4 regions of the Virgibacillus siamensis genome follow, and region 1 is predicted to be linked to each of the others. Evidence: riboswitches for the same ligand, from Rfam matches in the RefSeq annotation. Region 1 holds a riboswitch; each other region holds the start of a gene.
The links. A riboswitch is a leader RNA that binds a small molecule or an ion and turns the genes downstream of it on or off. The one in region 1 is predicted to bind S-adenosylmethionine.

Region 1 (2,206 bases):
GGTTATGGTACAGCGGATCAAGAGCAGTCGGAAATGTTGTTTCTGTAGGTAAATGGCAGCTGCAGCCCCCATCAGGCAAATTAAAGAATGTCGGGTGTTCTTCATTTGTACGATATGGGATAGGCAAACCGCCGACATAACCGTCAACATTGTTTCGTATGGCGGCAAGATACGGCTGCATGGTATCAGGACCACGGAAACAATTCATACCAACGACCAATGCTCCTTTTTCGGAAAGTATTTTACAGGACTCTTCCACAGTGTATCCATCCCGTAAAATGTTCTCGCCCATTAACCCGAATGTAATGACTGCCGGCAAACTTTGTTTAGTAATTTCTTCCAGTGCTATTAGCGCCTCTTCATGGTAATAAAATGTTTCACCATTGATGAAGTCGACCCCTTCTTCTTTGCACCATGTAACCATTTCTGCAAATATATTTCTAACCTTTTCCTTTGACTCCGGATCATCCGGATTAAAGATATTGGTATTCGATATATTCCCTGCCACCAACGCTTCTTCTTTTGGATGCTCTTTGGCAACCTCTTTTGCAAGGCGAATAGCATTTCTGTTTAAGGGTTCCAGCAAATCTTCTTTTCCAATAATACGCATTTTTTCCCTATGAGCATTATATGTAAAAGCCAATACAACATCAGAACCGCCATTCATATAATCCCGATATGCCTGTTTTAATGCCTCAGGATTATCAAGAGCCACCTCAGGAACAAACGAACCTGCCTGCAAATATCCTCTGCGTTCCAATTCAAATAAATAGCCTTCCCCTGCAATTACGGTACCTTCTTTTAAACGATCTTCCAAACTGCGCTTCATAACATTTCCTCCTTTTGAATTTAGTTGTCGCAGTGAATTAAATAACGAAAAAACCCCCTTCTGAAATAAGAAGAGGGTTTTGCCGTGTGTTCAATACTCTTCTTATCTGCAAGCTTCACGCTTTCTGGAATTAGCACAGTACTAAAAAGTCTGTTGCTGAGGCTTCACAGGGCCAGTCCCTCTGCCTCTCTTGATAAGAGTTTCAGTATTCAATTATTGATTACTATATACAATACACGCAGTATTTTTAAAAGTCAAGAAAATTTTTTAATGCAACAAAACAGCCGGTTCAATGATTTGAGTTGCCGTTCAAAGCCGCTTTCTCGGTAGCATGAAGACGGTGCTCCACTTTATTTGGAACCTTTCCATCTCAGGACGATGGAAATCACCTGAATCTATTGTTTACTTGAATATCATTCCATACATCCTCCAAAGTCCAATAAATTAATAGACAAACTTTAATCGATTTAAAATGCTTATCCTTATTAACGCAAAAAAAAGACGATTGTCCAATCGGATTATTTTCCGAATAAACATCGCCATATCATCGTCTATAGGATACCGGTGGTCGGGGTCGAACCGACACTCCCGAAGGAACACGATTTTGAGTCGTGCTTTCAATTTTATAAATTTAATAATCGTTAAGAAACCGTGATTTGACCGTATATTCAAACGTCAATTGTGGCTTTCTTTTCGTCACTATTCATACGATTAACGAACAAGTTTCATTATAGTAGATTTTTAATTGTTTTGCAACCTTAATTTTATGTTCAATATTCCTTCTAAATAATGTAAACTGAATATATAAATAAGTGTGAAATTTGTAGCATATTATTCTTTTATGTCTTAGTACGAAAGAAGGTGTTAAGGACTTGAAGGAACAAAGAATCATCTTAGTATTGGGGATAATATTTATTTTTGGTGCACCTCTTTATTCGTTGGGATACATAACACTTGGGGACTTTTCCATATTCGGTTTTTCATTGGGTGCGTTGTTAATGAGTATTTCAAGTTTATTAGATAACCCTTTGAAGAAAGATAGTGAACAACATATCTTACGAAAGATAGCAAAGAATGTATTATTTATTCTTAGTATTGTTTTAATCGTTCTCTCTCCTATGCTTAATACAAACATAACCTTCCTCAAAAGGTTAGTTAACTCCATAGATTCTAACGTGTTTCTTCTATATAGTATAGGTTTTTCATTCTTCACTTTATTTGTAAGTGATTTATACAAAAAACAAGTCGAGACTAAGATAGAGAACGAAAAGAATAAAGCCGTGACCGACGCTTTAAATAAGTATGATGAAATGCTAAAGAAAAAATTCCAGAAAAAAGAGGATTGATTACTTAGGAGGGTTATTTTTGTTTAACGAA
Region 2 (2,206 bases), 760 kb from region 1:
TTGTTGGCTGTTGATACATCAAAGGCGCTGACAAGTCCGGCAATTCCTGCTTCGGCACCTTTTCGTGTTTTAATTCGATTGCTGATAGCATGAAGCATGAAGTCAATTCCGCCGTTTACACGGATTAGTTCGACTAAACCTCCTAGTAAAATCGATAACAGGGATAGTTCCTGCATGCCGGCCATGCCGTCGCCAAGCAAGTTCAGGAATCCCATGCCGTCGAATTTACCGTAAAACAGTCCAATGATTCCGGCGAAAATGGTACCGCCGATTAAGACATAGATGACATTGACACCGGCAATCGCAAATACAAGTACGGCAAGATATGGCAATACTTTTATCAGGTCATATGGGTGATTTCCGCTGACCCCGCCGCTTGCATCAAGTGTCATTACTCCGAAAATTACAGCTGTTACAATTGCAGCGGGAAGTGCGATATAAACGTTCACCTTAAATTTATCACTCATTTTAACAGCCTGTGTTCGAACCGCCGCAATGGTCGTATCGGAAATCATCGACAAGTTATCACCGAACATGGCACCACTGATAATTGCACCCATAATCAAGGCAGTACTCATACCGGTCTGATCAGCAAGTCCGGCACCGATTGGGGCAAGCGCAACGACCGTGCCGACGGATGTCCCCATTGAAATGGATATAAAGCAGCCGATTATAAACAACCCGACAATTAACAGGTTTTCCGGTAAGAAAGTTAAACCGAGATTAACGGTTGATTCAACTGCTCCAACACCCTCAGCGACAGCAGCAAATGCACCGGCAAGCAGGTAAATTATGACCATCAGCATAATGTTGGGATGACCTGCACCTTTTGTCAGGTGGTCAAGTTTATCTTTAAACGCCATTTTCCGGTTCATAAACAGTGCGAATAAAACGGCAATGAATACTGCAACAAGTACGGGCAGTTTATAAAAGTCGCCATTTATAAGACCGGATCCGATAAATAACAGTAAAAAAATGATAAAAGGCAGTAACGCAAAAGGATTTCCTTTATTAATTTTTGTTGTGTTCATTCCAATCTCCCCCTTGATGAATGTAAGTGTGTTAGGAATTCTGGGGTTATTGCTATCATGTCGATTCAACATCTGGACTGTGCAATAAAACCTGTACAAAAACAAAAAACCTTCCGTCTTGGAAGGAGATTATAGAATATCTTATCTTCCAAAACGCATATATAGCGGTTTGCTGGAATTGGCACCTTGCAGTTATTTGCGCAGGTTGCCGGGCTTCACAGGGCCAGATCCCTCAGCCACTCTGGATAAGTGGTGTATTTAATTGGATGATAGTCAGTTTAGTACAATTCATGAAATGTGTCAATCGTAATATGTTGAAAATGGGGGGAGTGTCATGAAGGTACGGAATAAATTGCCGAAGATGAATGAAGCTGTACATGTGGAACTGATTCAAAATGGCTGGAAGGAAATGAAAGTACCCCAAAGTTTGACAGTGGCTATTCTTTTATCAATTCCGTTTATGATACTGAATGGAATTGCAGCCCTTTGGATGATAAATCTTTTTTCCGGTATTACATTAAATGAATTTGGTATGACAACGCAGCAGGATTCATTAACAATTACCGTTAACCTGGGAATTATACTCTTAATATTCTTATTGGTCTTCATCCATGAATTACTCCATTTGATTTTCATACCAAACTTTCTCAGATCCGAAAACACGACGATTGGACTCACACTATTTGGCGGGTATGTAGCAACGGAAGAAGTGATTACAAAATCGAGGTACATCATTATTACTGTTGCTCCTTTTATTATTATTTCCATGCTATTACCAATGGTGCTGGGAATAATTGGAGCACTAACACCATCCATGAAGCTTCTGATATTCGTTAACGCTATGGCATCGTCAGTTGATATCCTGAATCTCATGTTCATATTAATCAACATTCCAAGGAAAGCCATCATAACAAATAACGGGACAAAAACTTATTGGAAACGAAGTAATTAACTGTGATTTAAAGCCCGATAAAAGAAAAAATTGAAATTGATAGTTCAGATTAATGCCGGGGTGGTTATTTTTTCTGTGGATGTTATGCTTTATGTTAGATGAATTTTTAGAAAGCCGTGTTACTCTTCAAAGGCCAAGTAACGCGGCTGTACTGGTTTATATATGTGAAATTCAGGAGGAAAATAAAGTATGGATAATTATACGGTAAACACAGTTAAAGCAC
Region 3 (2,206 bases), 2.3 Mb from region 1:
TCGGGATCATATGTAGAAAAGTCAATCCCGGTATGTCCGGATAACAGGGATAGTGTTCCTTCATAACTAACCTGATTCGTAAGTTCCTCATATTTAGCATATGCCGCTTCCTCTGTCGAACCGATAATCGGCAGAATCATCGGGAAAATAAGTACGTTACCGGGTTCTCTGCCCTGTTCTTCCGTACGGTCCCGTAAATCAGCGGAATATTGCCGCAAAGCATCCAGTGAATGATTTTTAGTAAAGACAGCCTCTGCATGTTTTGCAGCAAAATTTCGTCCCCTTGGCGAAGCCCCTGCCTGGAAAAGAACGGGTGTACGCTGCGGGGATGGTTCCACCAAATGTGGTCCGGGCACATCGAAAAATCTTCCCTGATGATGAATCAAATCTACCTTATCGGGGTCTGCGAAACTGTCCTTTTCTTTATCGTGTATAACTGCATGATCATCCCAGCTGTGTTCCCATAACTTATAAACAACTTCCAAAAATTCATCCGCCCGATCATAGCGCAAATCGTGCTGAAGGCGTCCTGACAGACCAAGGTTAACCGCTTCACTTTCCAAATATGATGTCACAACATTCCATGCAACACGCCCTTCCGTCAGATGATCAAGTGTGGACAGCTGCCGTGCTAAAGCATATGGCTGTGCATATGTTGCTGATATTGTAGGCGCAAAACCTAAGTGTTCTGTAACGGCTGCCATAGCGGAAATCGGAATCAGCGGATCATGAGCAGGTAATTGTACAGCATGCTGTGCAGCCGGTTTATGACTGTTTTTATAAACACTGTAGGTCCCCAATACATCGGCAATAAATAGTGCATCAAACTTTCCACGTTCCAGTATTTTTGCAGTTTCCGTCCAGTAAGATAATTGATTGTGATGGATACCCTGATCTTTTTCGTATTTCCACAATCCTGTTGAATGTGGTGAAGGTGAATTTTGGATAAAACCATTTAAATGGATTTGCTTTTTCATAAAATCACTCCTAAATTGATTTTTAATTAAAGTTATCAAATTGGAAAACTTGGATTTAAGTATGCAAGGCATTACAGATGAGGCTTGTTCTGTTAATACTTTTGATATTTAAACCTTCATTGGAATCCTCTCCCCTTTCTGCTTGAATGCAAAAAACCCTTCTCCAAAAAATAGAGAAGGGTTTACAAAACAACGATACATTTTGTCGACGCCTTCTCATCTCCGGAATGCTATCCATTCCTCTGAATTTGGCACCATGCTTAATAAAAAGCTGGTTGCCGAGAGTTCACAGGGTCAGTCCCTCCCTCTCTCTTGATAAGAAGTACTCAAAATTATTTAATTTTTAATTATGTTATCACAGAATAATGATTTGTCAACATGTTTTGGAAATATTAGGACCTTAAGCTTAATCCCGATTATCCTGTAGAATCCATTTTACATGATCCGCAATTCAAACCAGTCAGTTTTTCATTCGCGGATCCAGTGCATCCCGCAGTCCATCGCCCATTAAATTAAACCCGAGCACTGTCAGCATAATTGCAATCCCCGGAAAAATAACAGTCCATGACGCACCTTGTATATGATTTTTTGCATCTGCCAGCATTCTCCCCCATTCCGGTTCAGGCGGTTGCGCCCCCATTCCCAAAAATCCCAATGCAGCAGCATCCAAAATAGCTGTCGCAACACTTAATGTCCCCTGCACAATAATAGGAGCAAGACTATTCGGTAATACGTGATAAAATAAAATCCGCGCATCCCGCATGCCGATTGAACGGGCAGCTTGGACATATTCTTCTTCCTTTAATGTCATGACTTTTGATCGTACAAGTCGCCCAAATACAGGCACATTAACCAATGCAATCGCTATTAACGCATTTTGCAAAGAAGGTCCAAGCATTGCAACAATGGCGATTGCAAGCAAAATACTTGGAAAAGCCATCATAATATCAAACAACCTTGAAATAATCATATCCCAAAATCGTCCATAGTATCCTGCAATTAGCCCCAAAAAAGAACCGACAACAACTGAACCAATGACGGATGAGAAACCAATCCACAGTGAAATCCCGGCACCATACATCATCCTGCTTAAAATATCGCGTCCAAATGCATCCGTACCAAACCAATGCTCTGCCGAAGGTGCCTGTAATAGCTTATCTGCCTGATCCAATTTTTGCTCATTGATACCCTCAGGTGCGAGCAACCCGGCAAAAATACCTGTTAAAATA
Region 4 (2,206 bases), 1.9 Mb from region 1:
GCAATCATATTTAAAAATTTATTTTGCCAAATACCACCTTTTCCGGTCAGAAAAAGCATCAATCCGAGTGCAATCCCCAGAATCAACGTGCCAACCAAGGCAAGTATCGTCATATAAAAAGTCTCATACGTGGCAACCCACAACTCCTGGGTGTCTATATTCGGAAATAACTCAGTCAACATCACGGACCACCTCCACTTCCACAGAGGTTTCATTCTTAATATAGTCGACCGCCTTGTCTATTTCAGATGGCTGACCATCTATTTGAACGAATAGGGTTCCATATGCCCCACGCTGTGTCTGCGTGATTTTTCCCTGTAAAATATTGATATCAATGGCAAACTTCTTGGCGACACTGCTCACCACTGCCTGATTGGCTGTTTCACCAAGGAAATGCAGGCGGATGATTTTACCGCTTTGGTACGTTTCAACCAGACTGGCATATACTTCATTCTCGTCACTGGTACCCATCACCTGTTCCACGAACTTTTTCGTAACCTGCTGCTGCGGCCTCAGGAAGACATCCATCATCTCACCTTGCTCCACAATTTTTCCTTCTTCCATGACAGCAACCCGATTGCATATCTTTCGGATGACATGCATCTCATGGGTAATCAAAATAACAGTCAGATCCAGTTTTTTATTAATGTCAACCAGAAGATCCAAAATCGCATTTGTTGTTTCAGGATCAAGTGCTGATGTTGCTTCATCACAAAGCAGCACTTTCGGTCTGTTTGCGAGTGCTCTGGCGATACCGACACGCTGTTTCTGACCGCCACTTAACTGTGATGGAAAGGCATTTTCCCTCCCGGACAACCCAACCAATTTTATTAATTCCTGTACACGTTCCTCCCGTTCACGTTTTGGAACTCCGGCAATTTCAAGCGGGAAGGCAATATTATCTTTTACCGAACGCGACCAAAGCAGGTTGAAGTGCTGAAATATCATCCCGATTTCCTGTCGTGCAAGCCGTAAACGCTTCGTATTCAAAGCTGTAATTTCCTGCTGATTTATAACAATTCTTCCGTCTGAAGGTTCTTCCAGCCGGTTCAGAAGCCGTACAAATGTACTTTTCCCTGCCCCGCTGTACCCGATTACACCGAATATTTCACCTTCGTTGATGGATAGGGTTAAATCATCAACAGCTGTAATGTTATTCTTATTAGATGTAAATACTTTGCTTAAACCCTCGATTGAAATCAACAAAATCCTCCTTCAGACATTACGATGTCACAAATTAAAAACGCCCTTCCGTAAGAGAACGGAAAGACGTAAGCTGCTATCTTCACGTTCTCTTATCTGTCAAAGCTGTTGCTTTGCAGGAATTGGCACCTTTTCAAATAAACTTCATTTGAGGTTGCCGCGGTTTCACAGGGCCAGCCCCTCCACCGCTCAGGATAAGAGAAAAACGTATTAAATTTTTAAAAAGTATAATCAAGATATTAGCATCCATTTGCCGGCATGTCAATCATTTTTTGCGAACAACTCCGGTTTATATTCCATTAGATAACGATAAATATTTGGTATGGAACGGAATGCATATACTTTTTCCTTCACTTCATTGTTTTCCTTTATCAACAGGCATGGAACACTTTCCACTTTATTTTCCTGCATGAAGTCAGGATTCAAGGATGCATTCATGTCATAAAATATATCTTCACCATGGACCGATTCAATTTTATTCAGCATTGATTTTGCCAAACTGCATGTACCGCAAAATGGTGTGTAGATATACAGTAACAAACGATCCTGTTGTAATACTTCCTCTGTTGCTTCCTGCAAAATGATCACCCTATAGTAAAAAAATCGGATTGACCCTGATTCCCTTTCCGGCCAACTCCACTGCTATATCGTGTTCAGGGGTCGCCGCAACTTCACGGTATTCACCGCTAACGTACATATGCTCGGCATGGGGCAGTTCCCTGGTCAATTGCCGCCGCAGTTTCACTCCTGAACTGTCTTCATCAACTAAAATATACACATCACGGTTATCGAGATTGTACGTTTCCAAAAGTTCGTCAAACTTTTCCACACCAAGTGTGCCGTTCGTACATATGATTTCGAGGTCTTCCGTAATGACCTTTTTAATTTGTTTTTTGTCTGTCAAACCTTCGACAATAATGATTTTTCCCGGATCATCCGTCATCACCAAATCGCTCCCAGTTGAAAACAGATTCTTTAAAATTATAACACAGCAGCCAGGGTG

Region 2: linked by a shared signal. The riboswitch ahead of B1K71_RS07490 (Na+/H+ antiporter NhaC family protein) and the one ahead of B1K71_RS03580 (homocysteine S-methyltransferase family protein) in region 1 are both predicted to bind S-adenosylmethionine.
Region 3: linked by a shared signal. The riboswitch ahead of B1K71_RS15305 (LLM class flavin-dependent oxidoreductase) and the one ahead of B1K71_RS03580 (homocysteine S-methyltransferase family protein) in region 1 are both predicted to bind S-adenosylmethionine.
Region 4: linked by a shared signal. The riboswitch ahead of B1K71_RS13340 (methionine ABC transporter ATP-binding protein) and the one ahead of B1K71_RS03580 (homocysteine S-methyltransferase family protein) in region 1 are both predicted to bind S-adenosylmethionine.

Annotation. Positions count from the first base shown of each region.
Region 1 is NZ_FUIH01000007.1:15,703-17,908, reverse strand. Features, by position in the region: gene B1K71_RS03580 (homocysteine S-methyltransferase family protein) at 1-829, opposite strand, end outside; SAM riboswitch class I at 929-1,029, opposite strand; gene B1K71_RS03575 (hypothetical protein) at 1,702-2,175, shown strand; gene B1K71_RS03570 (hypothetical protein) at 2,195-2,206, shown strand, end outside.
Region 2 is NZ_FUIH01000007.1:772,976-775,181, forward strand. Features, by position in the region: gene B1K71_RS07490 (Na+/H+ antiporter NhaC family protein) at 1-1,031, opposite strand, end outside; SAM riboswitch class I at 1,170-1,283, opposite strand; gene B1K71_RS07495 (DUF3267 domain-containing protein) at 1,366-1,983, shown strand; gene B1K71_RS07500 (GNAT family N-acetyltransferase) at 2,173-2,206, shown strand, end outside.
Region 3 is NZ_FUIH01000007.1:2,312,505-2,314,710, forward strand. Features, by position in the region: gene B1K71_RS15305 (LLM class flavin-dependent oxidoreductase) at 1-977, opposite strand, end outside; SAM riboswitch class I at 1,191-1,299, opposite strand; gene B1K71_RS15310 (ABC transporter permease) at 1,438-2,206, opposite strand, start outside.
Region 4 is NZ_FUIH01000007.1:1,889,845-1,892,050, forward strand. Features, by position in the region: gene B1K71_RS13335 (methionine ABC transporter permease) at 1-182, opposite strand, end outside; gene B1K71_RS13340 (methionine ABC transporter ATP-binding protein) at 172-1,203, opposite strand; SAM riboswitch class I at 1,293-1,404, opposite strand; gene B1K71_RS13345 (thioredoxin family protein) at 1,465-1,782, opposite strand; gene B1K71_RS13350 (toprim domain-containing protein) at 1,793-2,146, opposite strand.